Regions from separate parts of the Paenibacillus sp. WG02 genome, predicted to be linked through region 1. Evidence: riboswitches for the same ligand, from Rfam matches in the RefSeq annotation. Region 1 holds a riboswitch; each other region holds the start of a gene.
The links. A riboswitch is a leader RNA that binds a small molecule or an ion and turns the genes downstream of it on or off. The one in region 1 is predicted to bind cyclic di-GMP.

Region 1 (3,848 bases):
TGCTATTCGTTCAGCGTCCAATCTGAAAAGCCAGAAGACGGAGTAACCTCCGAATTCTGGCTTTTCTCATAAAGCATTTGGACTAGCATTTGCATCATGGATAACATAGCTCGTTTCAAATAGCTGGTCAGTAAGCGGAACAGAGAATAAATATCCTTGTATATGTTGACAACCAATTTTCTCTAGAAAAGTGAGCTGTTCTTGAGTTTCCACACCTACTGCAATGACATTCTTGTTTAAACTATGTGACATGGCCATTATAGCTTCAATGATAGAAGATGCAGATATACTGGTGGAAATATCTTGAACGATCGATTTATCAATTTTCAAAGTATTGATAGGAGAATTCTGTAAAAAGCTTAAGGATGAGTAATCAGTTCCGAAATCATCGACAGCGATTTTAACTCCCTTGCGCCGTAAAGCATAAAGCTTTTCCATGATGTTACGGCCGTTATTCATCGATACACTTTCGGTAATTTCGAGTTCTAAATACTGTGCTTCCAGCTCGTTTTGATGCAGAATATCGAGTATCATGGTCACCAAATCTTCTTGATGAAACTGGACAGCGGATAGATTGACTGCAATTGGAACAGGCTCCATACCCGCAGATTGCCATTTTTTCATTTGTAGGCAGGCAGTTTGTAAAACCCATTTTCCGATGGCAATAATTTGTCCGGATTCTTCTGCAATCGGAATAAATTCCTTCGGCGAGACACTGCCTAACTTATGGCTATCCCAACGCAGTAAAGCTTCGACACCGATTATTTTGCCGGAAGGAATATTGAATTTGGGTTGGTACATCAAGATGAGCTCATTATGTTCTATGGCTGTTCGGAGGGATTGTTCGCATGCATTTCACCTCGAATAAAGGACACTCATTTCCTGTTTATAAAAATAATAATGGTTTCCTCCGCGTTCTTTGGCCATATACATGGCTTGATCGGCATTTTTCAGTAGAACCTCGGGATCTTCTCCATCGATCGGATACAAAGAGATACCAATACTGGTGGAAACAAAAACATTGCGCCCGTCGATTTGGAAAGGAGCTTCCAATTGTTGAATGATTCTTTCGGCTTGCACAGCAGCTGACTTCTGATTGCCTAGCGGGTACAAAATCACAAATTCATCGCCGCTTAGTCTAGAGACAATGCTTTGAGCTAACAAACTTTCCGAAAGCAATGCGGAGAACTTCTTCAAAACAAGATCTCCTAAGTGATGGCCTAACGTATCGTTGATGAGCTTAAACCGATTTACATCAAGGAAAAGCAGAGCTAAGCTCTGATTATGTTGTTTGGCGTTGTTTAACGCATCATGGAAAAGCTGATTGAACTGGTTGCGATTCGGCAACCCTGTCAGCAGATCAAAGTAGGCTAGTTGATGTACGATTTCCTCGGACTTCTTTTTCTCTGTTAAATCGCGGATATAAGCTGTATAGACATACATTCCTTTATACGAAGAGCTCGTCATCGTTATTTCTGCGGGAAATACGCTGCCATCCGAACGATAGGCTTTCAATTCGATTCGCTTACCGATAATCGTTTCGTCTTTGGCTGTGAATAGCAGATTTAAGAAGGTTGTCTCCTGGCCATCTTTTTCAAAAAGAAAATCGATTAACGTAAGCCCTAAAGCTTCTTTGCGTTCGTAACCAAAAATCGCTTCAGCCGCCGGATTGAATGCAATGATCTTTCCACTTGTATTAAACATCATGATACAATCGATAGCAGACTCTAGTATGGAAGCGTTGAGTGCTGTTTTGTTACTAAAGGATATGTAAAGAGCAATGATTGAAATAATGAGCACTAGCAGCATGAGGTAAATCAAATAATTATCTATCAGCGTAAGATGCATGAATCAACCTCATTTCGTATAAATAAAAAAGTCCATCCCGAATGAAAGGATGAACTCCTTGACTCGGTAACCTGTCGTCCATAGCATCCAAGTTAGGGATGCCTTAGGTCATGGCTTTGCGTCGCATTGTTTCCAATGGTTTGCTTTTAACGATTCCATATATGTAGTTCAAAAGGCACTGGTAAATGTTGCGAAAAGCTTAAATACCAGTTAATACGCCTCATTATAATTAGTTGAAAATGACGTGTCTATAGCGGTATTTGCATATAAATAGCGAAAAATGTCGAATTCAACTAAGAATAATTTATAATGCTAATTTCTTAAATATTTTGTAGTTCTAGAGATGGATAGGTGAGGCTTAATGAATAAATCAAGCCAAGTTCGAGGCATTATTTTTGATATGGATAATACGCTGCTGAGGTCGAGAATTAATTTCCAAATGATGAAAAAGCAAGTGGCAGACTTCCTTACCGAGAATGATCTATTACCGGTTGATTTTCCGATTCAAGAGCATACCACGTCAACCATGATTGCGTATGTGAAAGCGAAGGGGATGCCTGAAGAGACCTATACAGAAGTGATGAAAATGGTCGTTCATCATGAACTAATAGGTATGGAGGGCGCAGGTCTGGAATCCCATGTTTCCGAGCTTCTAATGATTTTAAAGTCGCACTATGTCCTGATTATTGTGACAAACAATTCGTACAAGTCCGCGGTTCATGCGCTGGAAGAGACCGGAATTCATCCATACTTTGATTTGATTATCGGAAGAGAGCAAATGGCAGCGATGAAACCCTCTCCATCCGGATACTTAGCCGCCAAGCAGCATTTTCCTCAAATTCATGAGCGAGAATGGATATCGGTCGGAGATTCGTGGATAGATGGCAGAGCATCCATAGATGCTGGAATCCCCTTTATTAGTTATGGGACCAACGATCACTTGATGAAGGAGAAGGGGATTACACCTATAGCGAATATTGACAGCTTGCTTAAGTTGTTAGATTATGTGTAGATAACGATTAATGAAAGTAGTGAATAAAGATGTTAGTAAATGTGAAATCCCGACTCAACGAAAATGACATACAAGAACTGCTTAGTTACAGTGTTTTCCCTGATCCGGAGGCGCTTCAACCGGTTCTTGAGAGTTATGAAAATGATGCAAATCTTTGGCTGTTTGGGTATGAATCCGAAGGTATCATGGTGGGCATTATCGGCTTTGAACTGAATGATAATCAGGAGATGACGATCACTCATCTGGCCGTTGAACCGGAGAGCAGAGGGGTAGGCTTTGGCCGAGGGATCATCCTTGAAATTATTGAAGATATGCATCCGGTTCGAATCGTGGCAGAAACGGATGAAGAGTCGGTCCAATTTTATCGAAATATTGGGTTCGTCATCCGCAGCCTCGGGGAGAAGTATCCCGGTGTAGAACGTTTCCTATGTACGTATGAGGTGGAAGAAGCGGAAGAGGAGTAGGTTTGTATAGATGTATCTCTTTTAAAAAGGACCAGAGTCGTCGACCGTCGACTCAGGTCCTTTTTGTGTTGCGTCCAGCATGTGCGTTCGTGGCTAAACGCCACCTCCAACTCAATTGCTAGGTTACATCGATAAGATTACTTTTAAGCGTTGGACTAAATTAAGTGTCATGTTAGCAGGCTTTTCGCATATATTGTTTTAGATTATTAACTTAAAAAAAAGAGTGAAAGCGATTTCGTTTCGTCATTTTAAGTGACAAAATTCACAATGCTGACAAGCTCCGATCCGTTTGCTGTCGAATGTGCAAGTAAGTTTTCTAAGAAATAGGAGGGTGCAGAGATGCTGCATATTGTCGTTTGTATCAAGCAGGTACCTGACTCTAGAGAAATTCGCATTGACCCCAAAAATAATACGTTAATTCGCCAAGGTGTCCCAAGTATCGTGAACTTCTATGATATGCACGGGCTGGAAGAGGCGCTCCGTATTAAGGATGAACAAGGTGCAAGGATTACAGTAGTAACAAT
Region 2 (3,848 bases), 2.1 Mb from region 1:
CCATATTCACTAGATGGAGACGCAACAACAGGATACCGTTTTCCTAAAGATGATAAAGATATCGGTGCATTAATTGGTAAAGATGTAGACCCTACCGACTGGGTATTCTCTACAGTAAATGATAGAATCAGACTTACTCGCGGAGACGCCAAATACGTCTACGTACCAGCTAAATCCGCTATTGATGGATCACCTGTAGAAGTTTCTTCATTTACGGTAACCATGATTACAGCGAGCGGCAAATCAATCTCGGTTGATGTATACCCGGATCCAACAAAGTAATTACTAGGTAATACAAGTATTTGCAATAAAAAGGGAGGTTGCGTCAAGCAATCTGCCTTTTTTCTGTTTATCCAAGAGAAGCAGCGGCTTTCTCGTATTTTACTAAAGGGACTTAAGAAAAGTTACTTTTGTGATATGATTGGCTAAATCGATTGTTTTTTAATGGAGGATTTTTCTATGAGCGTTGTTGAACCTATCGAATTAACCAAAGGAACACCAGGCGTGCCTTGTCCCATTGCAAAACACTTGATGTGATTGGGACGAAATGGACCTTTTTAATTATTCGGGACCTTCTTATCGAAGGTACGCTGCGATTCAGCGAACTACTGAAATCTATGGATGGCATTAGTCCCAAAACGCTCTCGCTCCGTCTTAAGGTGCTAGAAGAACATAGAGTAGTGGAACGGAAAGTATTTCCCGAAGTACCTCCTCGCGTTGAATATACGTTAACGGAAAAAGGAAAGAGATTGGAAAGCATTTTTGTTGAATTAAAGAGATTTGGAATAAGTTTGTAAAAGATATCTAAAAAACCGTTCAAAGAAAAAAATCACACAGGGGCACATAAAACAAAAAAATGAGGTGGCAAGGAATTCTTGCTTTCTCATTTTTTTTGTTTTTTATGTTTTCAATCGATTGTAAGGGATAGTCACCCGACTTCCAACTAGCTATATATTCAGTACCTTTTTTACAGCTTCAGCTACTCTGTCTTTATCAAAAGGCTTCACAATAAAATCTTTAGCGCCAAGGGTGATGGCCTCAATAACAAATGATTGTTGCCCCATTGCGGACACCATAATGATCTTTGAATCGCTATTGTAATTCTTTATTTCCTTTAAAGCAGTAATACCATCCATCTCGGGCATTGTAATATCCAACGTAATGATGTCAGGAGAATGCTGTAAGAAAAGAGAGATTGCCTCAAGTCCATTCGATGCTTCCGCTACAATTTCATGCCCAAGTTCTAAGAGGATGTTCTTAATCATCAATCGCATAAACATAGAATCATCTACAACCATTAGTCTCGCCATTATAATTATCACCTTTCAGGGGGACTTTCTACCTAGCTGTTTACTGTTATAGATGGCTACAATAATTCGTTACATAAGAAAAACTCCCCATATTAGAAGAATAAGGGGAGTCGTGGATATATCCCTTCCTTCGGTAACTGGCAAGCATAGCGAAGTAATTCGCCTTAGCTCCTGTAGCTTTGCGTCACTAATTTTCATTAGCTTTGCTCTTATCGTATAACAGAAGAATTGCTATTTTTTTAAGTATACCACTCTAGTTACTAGTAATAAAGTACTAGTGGTAAAGGAAGTGATCATTCCTGAATAATATACACATTCTAAGGGAAAAATGCATGATAAGCATGAAGTACCTGTAAGCAAGATCCAACATTTGCATCAAAATTTGTAAGACATTCGGGAAATTGGATCATTTAGATGAGTTGTAGTTAAATAATGCCCTTTTTTAGTGAGAAAGACGAACGATTCTCTTGATTAATTCTGAAATCCTATGTATTATTAAGATAGATTTTACATGCATAAGGGTTGATAATTAATCTTGAAGGTGATTCCATGCCACAACTAGATTCTAATGAATACAAGAAGAAGCTGTGTCACCTCTATAACGAAATATCCAAAGAGCTGTTCGGGTTTGGGACAACACTGCTGAAGGTTTCAATTGAACAAAACATTATTACTTTTCATGCCAAGCATCGCCGCTCACCGCGTTCAACCGCATTAGAAGGCGAGGCGCCAACGCTCAAACACGAAGTCGATTTTTATATGTCCTCCATATATAAGAAGAGAATCCGGGAAAGGCTGGAGCAAGAACTTGGCTTATCCATGGATGCCGTATTAAGGGACTATGATCCGCCGACGCAATGGGCAATAACGAATATTATTCTTAAACAAACCGAATAGTTTGATCGACGGTGTTCTCTTTTGATTTATCTTAAGAGGAAACCACATGTATACCAATAGATGTCACTTTGCATTGTTTACAATGAAGAGTGCTCTTGATTAGAAGCTTCTTTCTAACAAGGGTACTTTTCTTTTTTTTTTCATATTGCATTTAGATCGAGACGCGCATAGATATAGGGTCTTGAAGAATACTAGTAAAAATTTAACAGGGGATTCACGCATTAAAATCATACATGATAAAACTGGGAGGACGATGAATAATGAAACAAAAAATGGTTCGTGGTTTAATTTCTTTATCTGTAGTAGGACTAGCCTTGACAGGTTGCGGCACAGCGCCTGCGAAAGACCAGAGCAATACAAGTGGAGCTACAACAGCACCCACAGCAGCTGCCACAGCGGCATCCAAAGGGGAACCTACAACTTTAGTCATTTCCACCTGGGGGTTTTCGGATGACTTCTTCAAGAAAGAAGTGTACGCGCCGTTTGAGAAAGAGCATAACGCAAAGATTGTTCTGGAAATAGGCAATAACGCAGAACGTTTGAACAAAGTGAAACAAGGCAGCTCGAGCGTGGATCTCATTTATTTATCTGACTATTACGCACAACAAGGAATTGAAGCGGGACTTTTCGATAAAATCGATCGCAGCCGCATTCCGAATTTGAAAGACATCTATGATTTGGCCAAGGCGCCACTGGGTGAAGATTACGGTCCTGCCTACACAGTAGGTCGACTCGGTATTGCCTACAATCCGAAAGCAACTACCAAAGAGATCAAGTCATGGAGCGACCTCTGGAGTCCTGAGCTTTCCAAGAAGCTGACTCTTCCTAACATCACGGCTACAACAGGCCCAATGGTCTTGGATGCAGCATCTGTGGTTGCGGGCAACACGACTTTTAACGAAGATCAAGCTTTTGCTAAAGTTAAGGAACTGAACAAAGGAGTCGTTAAATACTACGGCCAAACCTCCGAATTCGTTAACATGTTCTCGCAAGGGGAAATTGCAGCGGGTCCTATCATGGAAATGTATGTGAAGGATTTGAAAGCGGCTGTGCCAGAAACGAAGTTCGTCTCCCCGCAAGAAGGAGCTTATGCCGTTATGAACACGGTCAACGTGATTAAAGGTAGTAAAAATAAGCAGCTGGCTGAGGATTTCATCAACTGGCATTTGAGCAAGGAAGTGCAGGAGAAATCAGCGAAAGCGAAAGTAGATTCACCTGTAAACACGACACTTCAGCTTTCGCCTGAAGAAGCTACGGGGATTACCTATGGCGCAGACGTTGTGAGTAAACTTCGTAAATTGGATATGAAATTCGTTAATCAGAATCTAAAGGGATGGATTGCCCGTTTTAACAAGGAAGTTGCTCAATAAATAAAACCAATCAAGGGTATGTGCCAATATACCCTTGATTTCTTCAATAGGACTTAAGGGGGCTTAGTCATGAAAAAGAAGGTCATCCTAGATGTAGACACGGGTGTGGATGATGCGTTAGGTATTCTGTTGGCCGTTCGCAGCGGAAATATGGGTGTGCTCGGAATTACAACCGTGAATGGCAACGTTTCTCTGGACCAAGCGACCAAGAATACATGCAAGATCCTCCAACTGCTTGGGATGGAAGAGAAGATTCCTGTGGTTAAAGGGG
Region 3 (3,848 bases), 960 kb from region 1:
AGCTAATGATTGCCACATGATGAATTTGTGCTAACTCCACTCCATTCCCCCCTGTCCCCATTTAGTGAAAAACCGCATTCCGGGAACTCCCCATCCTGCGGTCCGTTGCATTCATTTTATCCGTCTGTTCTCATCGTTTCAACAATTTTCTTCAAAACTTCCTCAGCCTGCACATAGTCAACTTGGCAAGTACCAGCTGCATGATGACCGCCTCCGCCATTTTGGAGCATCAAGTTACCAATATTCGTTTTCGACGTACGATTCACAATACTGTGACCACAAGCAAAGACGCAGTTTTGTTTATTTCGGCCATCGACGACCCAAATTGAGATATTTTGCTCCGGATACAGCGCATACACCATGAACCGGTTCCCTGGATAGATGGTCTCCACATCACGAAGGTCTGTAATAATAACATTGCCTTCCGTCCGCGTATAGGTTTGAAGCATATCACGATATAAGGCATCTAATTCAAAATAACGCGCCACACGCTCTTTCACATCCGGCAATTCCATGATCTCATGAACGGACATCGTTGCACAGTGCTCCACAAGCTCTTCCATCAATTGATAATTACTGATCCGATAATCGCGATAGCGCCCTAAGCCCGTTCTAGCATCCATGATAAAAGATAATAGGTCCCATCCGCTCGGATTCAAAATATCTTCTTTACTGAATTGTGCCGAATCCGCTTTATCCACCCCGCGCATAATATCATCGATATCGCCGAACGTCTCCCATCCTCCATAGTAATCATAAACAACACGTGCCGCACTTGGCGCGATTCGGGTCTCCCCTTTGAATTCAACCTTCTCACCCATCCGTTCAAGTTCACTGGAATGATGATCGAACCACAAGCCACAGCCCGCTACATAAGGGACATTGGCCAAAATATCGTTTTCCGAAACCTCAATCAAACCGTCCTGCATATCTTTGGGATGGACGAATTTCATTTCATCCACCATGTTTAACTTTTTGAAAAGCATCGCACATACTAAACCGTCAAAATCCGAACGTGTGATTAATCTCATGCTATGTATCCCCCTAATAATAGTTCCTAAGCACTACTTAAATCTATGAATTCCATTATATCAGCACTTGTCAATTTGTGACAATGATTTTGTCTTTACATTTTCCTTACAGCTAGAAACAAAAAAAACAGTACACCTAGATAGGCTGTACTGTTCTTAACTTGGATGATAAACATTGATAAAGCCTTGTCAAAAATGCTTCAATTTGCGGCATCGGCGGCATTTTTACAGATAGCTTAACTTCGCCCTTCCAGTAGAAAATCAAGATGCTATTGTTTCTCCCGTGAAACATTTCTACATCCCAACAAGCTTCATTTAACGCGTATTCTTCCCGATTAATCATGAGTTTTGGTCCATCCGTGGAAGGCACCAAACGGGCAACATGATTACCACATAGCGAAGTCACTTTTTGTTCTTCTTGTAGTATTCCTTCAGATTGCATGCTGCTGGATCCTCCTTTTATTTTTACGTAAATTTGTTATGACAGAGAAAAACCCCACCATAGTGAACCGATCGGAGGGGTTCTGATGTTGATACCCAATCGTTCGGCGGCTGGCTGGCTGCGAGTCCGGTTTGCAGGACAAGGAAGCCCCTTTAGCTTTGCGTCACTGGCTTTCGCCAGCTTTGCCTTTGTCGAGATGTCTGACTAAATGCCTGAAGAGCTACGAGCAATAAATATCTACACTCTCAAGGATACGGGAACTCGTTTTGAAATCGAATAGTTCCTAAGAACTAATTTTGCAATATTTTTCAAAAATTTTCTTTTTTCGACGTATTATTCACTGATATTTGACGAATATTGCCTTTCCAGTAGAAAATGGATCCCGCAATCGTAAGAACGGCCATAAGAACATACAACGTATTTCCACCAAAAGAAACGAGCAAGAACCCACCTACCCAAGGTCCAATAAAGTGGCCTATGTTTGTTAATGTTTGAGCGCCAAAATATGTGCCACGCATATGCTCGGGAGCTAATTTGTCAATCAACATATTAGCAGCGGGGTAATTTAGAATCTCGCCAAGGGTGAAAATACCCATCGAAATAATAAGCCATACCAACGAGTGGGAAAAGGCAAAGCCAACATCCCCTAACGCAAACATTAGGTTGCCAACAATAATGGCAGTAAGTGGCGTGTACTTTTCGGCCCAACGAGTAAGTGGAATCTGCATGGCAATAACCACTATGGCATTCACACTCATTAAGATCGCAAACATTTTCACACCATCTACAAAGTTGCGCTCCAAATATTGCGAAAGTGTCACCATCACCTGGGAGTAACCGATTGCTCCAATAATACCGCCAAGGATGTACAAGCGAAAAGTCATATCACTTCGAATCACTCGCAAAGCAGAACCAAAGGTAACCGAAGATTTCTTCTCACCCTCGATTTTCTTGATGCCAAAAGCGATGAGCAGTGCGTAAAGTGTGACCGCATAAATAAAATAAATGGTTCCAGTAATGAGAAAAGGCAGCGCACCATTCATCGTAGCGAAAAAAGCACCCAAAAGTGGTCCCACAGCAACACCAACATTGATAGCCATATACCGCATCGAAAATACTTTAAGTCTTTTCGCAGGTTCTGTAAGGTCTGCCATCAACGCCTGTGAAACGGGCTCATAAAAGGAGCGGCACAAGCCGTTCAGCATATTGAGCAGCATAAACAGGATGGGTAATTTAACCACGCCAAAGCCTAAGAACACGAACGCCCAGCCAAAAAGAGCAGCCAGCATGATAATGCGCCTTCCGAATCGGTCCGACAAGGTGCCCCCGATAAAACCGCCTACGGTCCCAGCCAAGGAACCCATACCGATGACAATTCCGATCATCACCGCACTCATCGACGTATGCCTAGATAAATAAATCGCGAGAAAAGGCAAGCTCATGGAGGACGCAGCCCTAGCCATTACGGTTCCAAGAATTAACGTATGTACAATGGGATGATAAGAACTTAGAAAACCACGTAACCGATTCATTTGAAAGGACTCCTATCGCTGCTTAATTTACCGTAGGTCAAAGAAATCGACACCGAATTTCAATTATACACGAAAAATGACGATATGTGTCTCCAATTTATTCTAATTTTCGAAACTGTGGAGATTGGGCGTTCGGGTTCGTGGCAGGATGGTTGGGGTTGGGGTTGATTCGCGACAAGCATTGATGCAAAAAGTACATCAAAATTTGTTAAAAGTGACACTTTGGGCGAGTAATCATGCATTTTGTACATCAAATTCAGACTGAATCTGGCTTTTGAGCCTGAATCGGTTAATTTTGATGTAGTTTTTGCAGCTTCTGCCTAGCGAAGGGGTAGTTTTAGCAGAAATACCTGCACTTTTTGCATCAAGTTACAGACTGCGGGAGGCTAGAATGTCTTCTTGGGTAAGATGGTGGGGGCCGGCGTAAGAGATATCACCATTTGTGGAAACTGGCGGGGATCAACTACTGAAAGGTGGCAAGCCTCAGCCTCCTTCTGCCGCCAAAAGAAGCAATATGACCGGCAAGGCGATCAGCCTGTTCTGAAGATCGCGGGGAACGAGGAGCCTCTATTTCGGTTATTATATCGATATTGAGCCAATATGCGGAACGTGGAGACGCTATTTTGGTGTTTTTGAGGTTTTTATGCCACTGTGAAGTGAATTAGCGGATCCTCGTTCCGCGTAACCATGAAAAATGCGTTTTCGAGCAAAATAAGGCATCTACGTTCCGTCAAGCTGGGAGTCAGCAATGCTGCACTTTTCAAATATGAAGCTAAATTCTCCTCCTCCTGCCATATTCAAACAAAAAACACTCTCCGACGGAGAGTGCAAACGAGCGTGTTT

Region 2: another riboswitch for cyclic di-GMP. It lies ahead of ACBP55_RS14035 (response regulator); the one in region 1 lies ahead of ACBP55_RS24465 (diguanylate cyclase domain-containing protein).
Region 3: another riboswitch for cyclic di-GMP. It lies ahead of ACBP55_RS28475 (hypothetical protein); the one in region 1 lies ahead of ACBP55_RS24465 (diguanylate cyclase domain-containing protein).

The regions. Positions count from the first base shown of each region.
Region 1 covers NZ_AP036016.1:5,324,339-5,328,186, reverse strand. The annotation lists gene ACBP55_RS24475 (MDR family MFS transporter) at 1-46, shown strand, start outside; partial or broken gene ACBP55_RS24470 (putative bifunctional diguanylate cyclase/phosphodiesterase) at 67-831, opposite strand; gene ACBP55_RS24465 (diguanylate cyclase domain-containing protein) at 856-1,848, opposite strand; cyclic di-GMP riboswitch class I at 1,911-2,003, opposite strand; gene ACBP55_RS24460 (HAD family hydrolase) at 2,210-2,860, shown strand; gene ACBP55_RS24455 (GNAT family N-acetyltransferase) at 2,902-3,324, shown strand; gene ACBP55_RS24450 (electron transfer flavoprotein subunit beta/FixA family protein) at 3,664-3,848, shown strand, end outside.
Region 2 covers NZ_AP036016.1:3,174,682-3,178,529, forward strand. The annotation lists gene ACBP55_RS14025 (S-layer homology domain-containing protein) at 1-282, shown strand, start outside; partial or broken gene ACBP55_RS14030 (winged helix-turn-helix transcriptional regulator) at 445-797, shown strand; gene ACBP55_RS14035 (response regulator) at 948-1,310, opposite strand; cyclic di-GMP riboswitch class I at 1,440-1,528, opposite strand; gene ACBP55_RS14040 (DUF2294 domain-containing protein) at 1,860-2,207, shown strand; gene ACBP55_RS14045 (ABC transporter substrate-binding protein) at 2,468-3,577, shown strand; gene ACBP55_RS14050 (nucleoside hydrolase) at 3,647-3,848, shown strand, end outside.
Region 3 covers NZ_AP036016.1:6,283,676-6,287,523, forward strand. The annotation lists gene gloA2 (SMU1112c/YaeR family gloxylase I-like metalloprotein) at 1-40, opposite strand, end outside; gene ACBP55_RS28470 (exopolyphosphatase) at 117-1,031, opposite strand; gene ACBP55_RS28475 (hypothetical protein) at 1,168-1,473, opposite strand; cyclic di-GMP riboswitch class I at 1,576-1,670, opposite strand; gene ACBP55_RS28480 (MDR family MFS transporter) at 1,782-3,005, opposite strand; gene ACBP55_RS28485 (hypothetical protein) at 3,405-3,599, shown strand.